Regions from separate parts of the Streptomyces sp. NPDC060000 genome, predicted to be linked through region 1. Evidence: riboswitches for the same ligand, from Rfam matches in the RefSeq annotation. Region 1 holds a riboswitch; each other region holds the start of a gene.

What was found. Region 1 has a riboswitch for cyclic di-AMP ahead of ACFWBB_RS27965 (peptidoglycan DD-metalloendopeptidase family protein). Riboswitches for the same ligand answer to the same signal wherever they lie in the genome.
Region 2: it holds a riboswitch for cyclic di-AMP, as region 1 does, so the genes downstream of both, ACFWBB_RS36420 (M23 family metallopeptidase) here and ACFWBB_RS27965 (peptidoglycan DD-metalloendopeptidase family protein) in region 1, are expected to answer to the same signal.
Region 3: it holds a riboswitch for cyclic di-AMP, as region 1 does, so the genes downstream of both, ACFWBB_RS18350 (M23 family metallopeptidase) here and ACFWBB_RS27965 (peptidoglycan DD-metalloendopeptidase family protein) in region 1, are expected to answer to the same signal.
Region 4: it holds a riboswitch for cyclic di-AMP, as region 1 does, so the genes downstream of both, ACFWBB_RS08920 (transglycosylase SLT domain-containing protein) here and ACFWBB_RS27965 (peptidoglycan DD-metalloendopeptidase family protein) in region 1, are expected to answer to the same signal.

The regions. Positions count from the first base shown of each region.
Region 1 is NZ_JBHWUU010000059.1:6,621-8,811, forward strand. It holds gene ACFWBB_RS27960 (alpha-galactosidase) at 1-858, shown strand, start outside; cyclic di-AMP (ydaO/yuaA leader) riboswitch at 1,127-1,321, shown strand; gene ACFWBB_RS27965 (peptidoglycan DD-metalloendopeptidase family protein) at 1,326-2,191, shown strand, end outside.
Region 2 is NZ_JBHWUU010000095.1:22,570-24,760, forward strand. It holds gene ACFWBB_RS36415 (aldo/keto reductase) at 1-45, opposite strand, end outside; gene ACFWBB_RS36420 (M23 family metallopeptidase) at 200-1,222, opposite strand; cyclic di-AMP (ydaO/yuaA leader) riboswitch at 1,232-1,398, opposite strand; tRNA gene ACFWBB_RS36425 (tRNA-Met) at 1,731-1,804, opposite strand; gene ACFWBB_RS36430 (dihydrofolate reductase family protein) at 1,867-2,191, opposite strand, start outside.
Region 3 is NZ_JBHWUU010000031.1:54,864-57,054, forward strand. It holds gene ACFWBB_RS18345 (M16 family metallopeptidase) at 1-922, shown strand, start outside; cyclic di-AMP (ydaO/yuaA leader) riboswitch at 1,125-1,294, shown strand; gene ACFWBB_RS18350 (M23 family metallopeptidase) at 1,309-2,052, shown strand.
Region 4 is NZ_JBHWUU010000011.1:86,349-88,539, reverse strand. It holds gene ACFWBB_RS08925 (polyprenyl synthetase family protein) at 1-420, opposite strand, end outside; cyclic di-AMP (ydaO/yuaA leader) riboswitch at 1,067-1,295, shown strand; gene ACFWBB_RS08920 (transglycosylase SLT domain-containing protein) at 1,299-1,772, shown strand; gene ACFWBB_RS08915 (HAD family hydrolase) at 1,818-2,191, opposite strand, start outside.

The DNA of each region.
Region 1 (2,191 bases):
CGGACGGAGTTCCGCAATCAGCTCATGCTCAACCTCGCGCGCGAGGACGTCCAGGAGTACCTCTGGGAACAGCTCCACGGGCTGCTGTCCAGCGCGCCCGTCGACTATGTGAAGTGGGACTTCAACCGCTGCTTCACCGACGCCGGCTGGCCGGACGACCCCTACCCGCAGCGCCTCTGGGTCGACCATGTGCGCGCCCTGTACGCCCTCCTGGACCGGCTGCGGGCGGCCCACCCCGGGGTCGCCTTCGAGTCCTGCTCGGGCGGCGGCGGGCGCATCGACCTCGGGATCATGAGCCGTACCGACCAGGTGTGGACCTCCGACAACACCGACCCGCTCGACCGGCTCGACATCCAGCACGGCTTCAGCCAGATCCATCCCGCCCGGGTGATGGCGGCCTGGGTCACCGACAGCCCGAACACCCAGCTCAACGGCCGGGTCAGCTCGCTGCGCTTCCGCTTCGTCAGCGCCATGGCCGGCGTCCTCGGCGTCGGCGGGGACCTCTCCGAGTGGAGCGAGGACGAGCTTGCGGAGGCGCGCCGGTGGGTGGACCTCTACAAGGAGATCCGGCCTCTCGTGCAGCAGGGCGACCTCTACCGGCTGCGGCCCCCGACGGGCGGTCCGAGTGCCGTCCAGTACGTGCGCGGTGACGAGACCGTCGTCCTCGCCTGGCTCCAGGCGCAGCGGTTCGGCGAGCCCGTTCCGGCGTTGCGGCTGCGCGGACTCGACCCGGCAGCATCGTACGAATGCCGCGAAACAGGCGAAGTTCACCGGGGTGCCGTGCTGCTGCACCACGGGCTGCGTACCGGACTGCGGGGCGACCTCGATGCGACGGTTATCCGGCTGCGTCGCATCTGAGGCTTCTGTCCGAATTGGCGCCTTCGTTCCAACTCGCTCTGGAATAAGGCGACCTGGAGAGCCGTCACGTGATCAGCGTCATAGTCGTGACCGTCCGTCGCTGGTCATGTTCACGTAATTCGCCTGCTTTTCAGGGTGCTTGTGGATAAGCGGGCCCGTTGATTCACGGAGTGTGACCGGGGATTCTCACAGCGGATCAAGAGAAAGGAGTCGACAGTACAACCTCTGCTTGTCCCTGTGCGTCCTGGTCGCTTACGTTCCACACCAATCCGGACGGACGCCGAATCCTGCCACCGCCCGGAGCCCGCACACTCATCCGTGCATGGCAGGAGCGGGGGACCCACAGGCAGAACCGCCTGTTCCGGCCTCCGGAACAGGCTTTGGGGTAAAGCCGCGCCTCGGCGCGGCCGGGCATCTCCAGTCCGCACCCGACAGCTCACCTCGCAGGCGCCGGAGAGGAATTCGCCATGCCCGCGAAGGGTAAGCACCGCCGTCCGAAGCCCCAGCGCTTCACCCGCTCCATCGCCGTCGCCGGAACCGGCGGCGCCGCGCTCGCCCTTCCGCTCATGGGGGCCACCGGCGCTCACGCGGCCCCCACGCAGTCCGTCGCCCAGTCGGCTTCCCAGTCCGTCCCGGAACAGGCCGCGCAGTCCGTTCCGGTGGCGCAGAAGGCCGCCACCGCGACGAGCGCCAGGACCTACACCGTGCGGTCCGGCGACTATCTCTCGAGGATCGCCGACGAGCAGAACGTCAGCGGTGGCTGGCAGCGGCTGTACCAGGACAACCGTCAGGCCGTCGGCAGCGACCCGTCGCTGATCCACCCCGGCCTGAAGCTCTCGATCGGCAAGAAGGCCGCGACCGGCAGCACCGGTTCGTCGTCCGGGTCGTCGTCGAAGTCGTCGTTCTCCTCGTCGAAGGCGTCCGGCAGCAGGGCATCGTCCTCGTCCTCTTCCGCCTCGTCGTCCGGTTCGTCCTCCTCGAAGGCGGCGACCCAGGTCGCCGAGAGCAGCACCGGCACGTCGAGCGGCTACGTCCTGCCGGTGGCGGGTGCCACCGTCGGCACGGCCTACCACACGGCAGGCAGCATGTGGTCGAGCGGCTACCACACCGGTACCGACTTCGTGGTCCCGACCGGCACGTCCCTCAAGGCCGTCGGCGCGGGCACCGTCGTCTCCGCGGGCTGGGGCGGCGCGTACGGCAACCAGGTCGTCATCAAGCTCGCCGACGGCTACTACGCCCAGTACGCCCACCTGTCCCAGCTCTCCGTCTCGGCCGGGCAGACCGTGGCCGCGGGCCAGCTGGTCGGCCTCTCCGGTGCGACCGGCAACGTGAC
Region 2 (2,191 bases), on a different contig from region 1:
GAAGACCTCGAGGTCGGAGGAGCCGAGCTTGCGAAGAGAAGTCATGCTTCGTCTCAACGGGCGCCGACGGCCCGCCCATTCCGGGCGTGACGCGAAGAACATGTGAACGGCGCCTGTGGACGGCACAGACCGGCAGCCCCGACGCGGAGGGCGCCGGGGCTGCCGAGGTGGATCAGGGTGTCCGCGGGAGAGGGACCGCTCAGGGGTTGATGCCCTTGCCGCGCAGCCATGCCGCCGGGTCGATGCCGTCGGCGCTGCCGCCCGGGTGGACCTCGAGGTGGAGGTGGGCCCCGGTGACGTTCCCGGTCGCGCCCACCCGGCCGATCACGTCACCGGTGGCGACCTTCTGGCCGACACTGACGCTGATCGACGACTGGTGGCAGAACCACAGCTCGGTGCCGTCGTCCAGGGTCAGGATGGTGCGGTAGCCGTAGGAACCGGCCCAGCCGGCCTCGGTGATGGTGCCGCTGTGGACGGCCTTGATGAGCGTGCCCGTGGGCGCGGCGAAGTCGAGACCCGTGTGGTAGCCGGAGGACCAGAGGGAACCGGCCTGACCGAAGGTCGAGGTGATGGTGTACGAGGAGGTCGGCAGGGTGTACTGCTTGGCCAGCTCGGCCAGGCGCGCGGCCTCGACCTTCGCGGCGGCTTCCTCGGCGGCCTTCTTCTTGGCGGCGGCCGCCTTGGCCTCCGCCTCCTTCTCGGCCTTGGCGACGGCGTCGGCCTCGGCCTTGGCCGCCACGGCGGCTGCCTTGACCTCGACCTGGGACTGCTGCGACTCGGCCTGCGCCATGATCCGGCTGCGCAGGGCCTCGCCGGCGTCGGAGGCGCTCTCGTCGGCGTCCACGGGGGCTTCGGTTCCGAAGCCGGCGAAGGCCGACGGGGCTTCCTGGGCGGGCTGGTCGTCGGAGATGAGCGAGCCCACGTTGGGCAGGTCCGGCATCGAGATGGAGACCGGGGCCTTGCCGGTGTTGGCACTGGCCATGCCGCCCGCGCTGACGGCGGCTATGACGCCGACGCCGAGGACGGTGGAGCTGCGGGCGAATCCGCCGCCGCGCTGCTTGGCGACGCGGTGCTTGCCGCGTGCCGGGCGAATGGACTCCGCGGTGGGGTTCCATTCCTCCCAGGGGCCCTCGTCAGTGCGGTAACCGCCGTAGCCGAAGGTCTCGGTGGACCGCTGGCTCGGCGCGTACGGGGCTTCTGGGGCAGGCGGGTTGGACGCCACGCGGGCGCGCTCCTTTCCTTCCGTCGCCTACCGGGTTAGCTGACGGGTTCGGAGCGGGAAGGTCTCCTACGCGCGTATACCGGCCGTGGACTCTGCGAGTTCACGGCGGCTTCCGCGTGATTCACCCCAAGGTGGTGGTTCCCCGGTTCCCTTGCGGGATTCGGCACGTGCCGCACGGAGCCGACTCTGGTGCCGGCTGGGACGACCGCGCTGCGTTATCGAACGTTAATAGACCCGGGGGCGGTATTCCAAGCCGTTCTTCTTGATCAATAACATTCGTGGCCTGGACTTTCGGGCCACCAGTGGTGAAAAACGGGCGAGTTGACCGCGCCTCGCCCTACCCCGGAAACGCTTCATCAGTCACAGGCGTTTTGATGGTGACTCGTTCGTTATGCGCAGAGCGGTCATCCGATCACGAAGAGTGAGGGAGTGACTGGCGAGCACGCCCGGGGGCCGGTGAACGCGCCGAAGGCCGGAACCCTTTCGGATTCCGGCCTTCGGCCATCAGTAGCGGGGACAGGATTTGAACCTGCGACCTCTGGGTTATGAGCCCAGCGAGCTACCGAGCTGCTCCACCCCGCGGCGATGAACACAACTGTACGCCATCAGCGGGACAGAAAGCACATCGGTTGATCCGCGGTGCCTCAGCGGTCTCGGAGAAGGTGGCCGTTCGGGTCCTTCGCACGCTCCTCGTACTCCGGAAGTACGAGGACGTCGACACCCTGGGCGGCCAGCAGACCGCTTCCGTCCGCCTCCGTGACGAAGGTGTTCGGTTCCCGCCAGGCCGTGACCACCCTGCGCACGCCCGCGTCGAGGATGAGCCGGGTGCAGGGGGCCGGGCGGGAGGAGCGGTGGGCGCACGGCTCGAGGCTGCTGTAGACGGTGGCAGTGGACAGGCGGGGGTCGGCGGGGTCGAGCTTCGCGAGGGCCGCCTCCTCCGCGTGCACGACCGGGTCGCCGGCCTCACGG
Region 3 (2,191 bases), on a different contig from region 1:
CAACCCCTCCCGGCGTGCCGCCAAGGAGCTCTCCAGGGAGTTGTTCCCGGCCACCGCGCGCATGTCGCGCCCGCGCCAGGGCACCGCGGAGACGGTCGAGAAGATCGACTCCGCTGCCGTACGCGCCTTCTACGAGAAGCACGTCCGGCCCGCCACGGCCACCGCCGTGGTCGTCGGCGACCTCACCGGCGTCGACCTGGACGCGCTCCTCGGCGACACCCTGGGCGCCTGGACGGGCTCCTCGGCCCAGCCACGGCCGGTGCCGCCGGTGACCGCCGACGACACCGGCCGGGTCGTCATCGTGGACCGCCCCGGCGCCGTCCAGACGCAGCTGCTGATCGGCCGCATCGGCGCCGACCGGCACGACCGTGTGTGGCCCGCGCAGGTCCTCGGCACGTACTGCCTCGGTGGCACCCTCACCTCCCGGCTGGACCGCGTCCTGCGCGAGGAGAAGGGCTACACGTACGGTGTCCGCGCGTTCGGCCAGGTCCTGCGGTCGGCCCCGGACGGCTCGGGCGCGGCGATGCTCGCCATCAGCGGCTCCGTCGACACCCCGAACACCGGTCCCGCCCTGGACGACCTGTGGAAGGTGCTGCGCACCCTCGCCGCCGAGGGGCTGACGGACGCCGAGCGTGACATCGCCGTGCAGAACCTGGTCGGCGTGGCGCCGCTGAAGTTCGAGACCGCCGCCGCCGTCGCCGGCACGCTGGCCGACCAGGTCGAGCAGCACCTGTCCGACGACTTCCAGGCCACGCTCTACCAGCAGCTCGCCGCGACCGGCACGGTGGAGGCCACCGCGGCGGCCGTGAACGCCTTCCCGGTGGACCGCCTCGTGACCGTCCTCGTCGGTGACGCGGCCCGGATCAGGGAGCCGGTCGAGGCTCTCGGCATCGGTGAGGTCAAGGTCGTGTCCGCGGAGTAGATCCCGGCAACGGCACGCGCGCGCAGGGGCCCTGGTCGACGAAAGCGTCACCAGGGCCCCTGCGTGTCCGAATTGGGGCGGAGGTTGCCTGTCTGCCCTGTGGGATGCGCTACAAAAACCGAGATCCGTTTGAGGATTGAAACCCGCGCCGCTTAACGTCATCCGGGCTGTTCGTCAGGCAGTGCGCCGCAGCCGCGGCACCGGACAGTCATCGCCGAGTCCCCGTACGGCGCGAGCCAGGGGAGCCGGGGACCCACTTGTGAAGTCCCTGGGGTGAATCGGACGCCCGCGCGCGAAGCGCGAGGGGGTCCGTAGGAGACCTTCCTGCTCCGAACCCGTCAGCTAACCCGGTAGGCGAGAGGGAAGGAAAGGACACCCCCAACTTCATGGCGTTCACCTGCGCCACCGGGAAGCACCGTCGGCCCAGCCGGATGCAGCGCACCAGCGTCCGCGCGGCGGGCATCGCGGCGCTCACCACCACCGGTGTCATGGCCACCGTCGCCTCCACCCCGGCTTTCGCCGCCGAGCCCACCCCCGAGCAGACCGGGCTCATCCCCGTCGTCACCGCCGGCGAGTCCGTCGTCGAGCAGATCGACGACCAGGTCGCCGTGCAGAAGCAGGCGGCCTTCGAGCAGGCCGCCCGCGAGGCCGCCGCCAAGAAGGCCGTGGAGGAGCGCGCGGCACGCGTGCGTGCCGCCCGTGAGGCCGAGCGCAAGCTCCTCAACACCTTCGTGTCGCCGATCACCGGTTCCTACGTCTCCACCGGCTACCAGGCCAGCAGCTCGCTGTGGTCCTCCGGCAGTCACACCGGCATCGACTTCCACGCCGCGAGCGGTACCTCCGTGCACGCGGTCGGCTCCGGCACCGTCGTCGAGGCCGGCTGGGGCGGGTCCTACGGCAACCAGATCGTCATCAAGATGAACGACGGGACGTACACCCAGTACGGTCACCTGTCGTCCATCGAGGTGTCGGTGGGTCAGCAGGTCACCCCCGGTCTGCGGATCGGCCTGTCCGGCGCCACCGGCAACGTCACCGGTCCGCATCTGCACTTCGAGGCCCGTACCACGGCGGAGTACGGCTCGGACATCGACCCGGTCGCCTATCTCCGTAAGCACGGCGTGAACGTCTGACGTCCCACGGCGACAGATCGTCCTGCCCCGGCCCTCCCGGCCGGGGCTTTCGCTGTTTCCGAGGCTCTGCTGTCCAAAAAATATCCCTGGATTCCGGCCCGCCATCGGAAATTCCCGCTCATTGCAATAGAGTCACGGA
Region 4 (2,191 bases), on a different contig from region 1:
CGCCTCCGGCCCGAGATCGGCCAGGATGTGGGAGGCACGCGCGAAGAGGAAGTCACCAGTGAGGACGGCGACGGAGTTCCCCCAGCGGCTGTTCGCGCTGGACACCCCGCGCCGCACGGCGGCCTCGTCCATCACGTCGTCGTGGTACAGCGTGGCCAGGTGGGTCAGCTCCACCACCACGGCCGACGGCACGATCCCCGGCGCGTACGGGTCCCCGAACTGCGACGCGAGCACCACGAGCAGCGGCCGGAACCGCTTCCCGCCCGCTCGTACGAGATGCTGGGCGGCCTCCGTGATGAACGGGACCGCACTCTTGGTGGCCTCGAGCAAGCCTTCCTCGACAGCCGCCAATCCGGCCTGGACATCGGCTTCCAGAGCCTGGTCCCGCACGCTCAGCCCGAACGGCCCGACGACGGTCACGAGGGGTCTCCTGTCTGCTGGTGTCTACTGGCGATTACGCGGTTTGTCGATAGGTCTCTGCCATCACTCAAGTCAGCGTATCCGGTCACGTTTCGATCACCGATAGCCCCCACGTCCCCCGGGCTCGAATGGGCTCGCCCAGGAGGCGCTCCGCAGGCCAGGCGGTATCGGATCACGCCCGATATGTTTTTGATCAGCTCAGATGAGCGGACATGAATAGAAATGCCGGGAAGCGACGATTCATGTCCGCGCCAGGGTGGCCGGCAGGCCGATGACCCCGCCCGTCCACCCCCGCCCACGTGACGACGATCACGCACCCCCTCCAGGACTTCTCCATCCGGCACCCCTTCACGGACCCACCTCCCGCGCCCGGATTTCGCACGCGACTCATCGACGGTGCTTTAACGATGAGTTGGGCCTAATGCCCGATTCGCCGCTCTTGTGAACGCTGGTGAGTTGGCTCACTCCCCTCGACCGCCCGGGCCGACCTCGCCCTTCACCGATTCTCCGCACGCCCCAAGCAAGTTGAAGCTTTGCACCCACAAAGGATCAAGCACCCCATAGGTCACAGACCAAGGTCAATAGGGGTCAACTGTGAATCCGGTACTTGTTTCGGACATGTGCTCTCGCATACGTTCCCGGCCTGTCGGGCGGAACGCCGAATCCTGCCGCCGCCCGAACCACCCATCGAGAACGCTCGGCAGGAGCGGGGGAACCAGGTAAGTCGCCGAACCGGATGTTCCGGACGTCTTGGATGTATCAGACGTTTCGGACCACCCGGTACGGCTTGGGGTCAAGTCGCACCCGTAAGACGCGACCGGGCAGCTCCCGCCCGAACCCGACAGCTCACCTCGCAGGCGCTGGAGAGGAAAATCATCATGCCCGCTGCCGCTCAGCCGCGCCGCAACCGTCTCGTCCGCACGCTCGCCGTCGCCGTCACCGGCGCCGCCGTGCTCGCCCTCCCGCTCATCGGCGCGACCGGCGCCTCCGCGGCGACGCCGACCGTCGCCACCGCCACCAGCCTCGGCTACTCCAACAACCTCGACGGCTGGATCCGCGCCTCCCTCCAGGTCATGGGGCAGCACGGCATCCCGGGCACGTACAACGGCATCTACCGCAACGTCATCCGCGAGTCCTCGGGCAACCCCTACGCCATCAACCTCTGGGACTCCAACGCGGCCGCGGGCATCCCCTCCAAGGGGCTGCTCCAGGTCATCGACCCGACCTTCCGCGCCTACCACGTCTCGGGCACGTCGTGGAACTCCTACGACCCGGTCGCGAACATCACCGCCGCCTGCAACTACGCGGCCGCGCGGTACGGCTCGATCGACAACGTGTTCGGCGCGTACTGACCCTCGCGTCGGTGCCGATCCGTTCCGCGGTACCGGCCTTCCCGGTCATGGAAACAATCGTTCGAGGACGACGGCCACGCCGTCGTCCTCGTTCGACGTCGTCACCTCGTCGGCCACCGCCTTGAGTTCCGGATGGGCGTTGGCCATGGCGACACCACGAGCCGCCCAGTCGAACATCGGGATGTCGTTGGGCATGTCCCCGAAGGCGATGGTGTCCTCGGGCCGCAGCCCCAGACGTTCGGCGGCCAGGGCCAGCCCCGTCGCCTTGGTGATCCCGCAGGGCTGAAGCTCGACCGTGCCCGGCCCGGACATGGTGACGGTGGCCAGCGAACCGACCACCGAACGGGCCGTCGCCGCCAACTCGTCGTCCGACAGGGTGGGATGGCGCAGCAGCACCTTGCTGATCGGCTCGCACCACA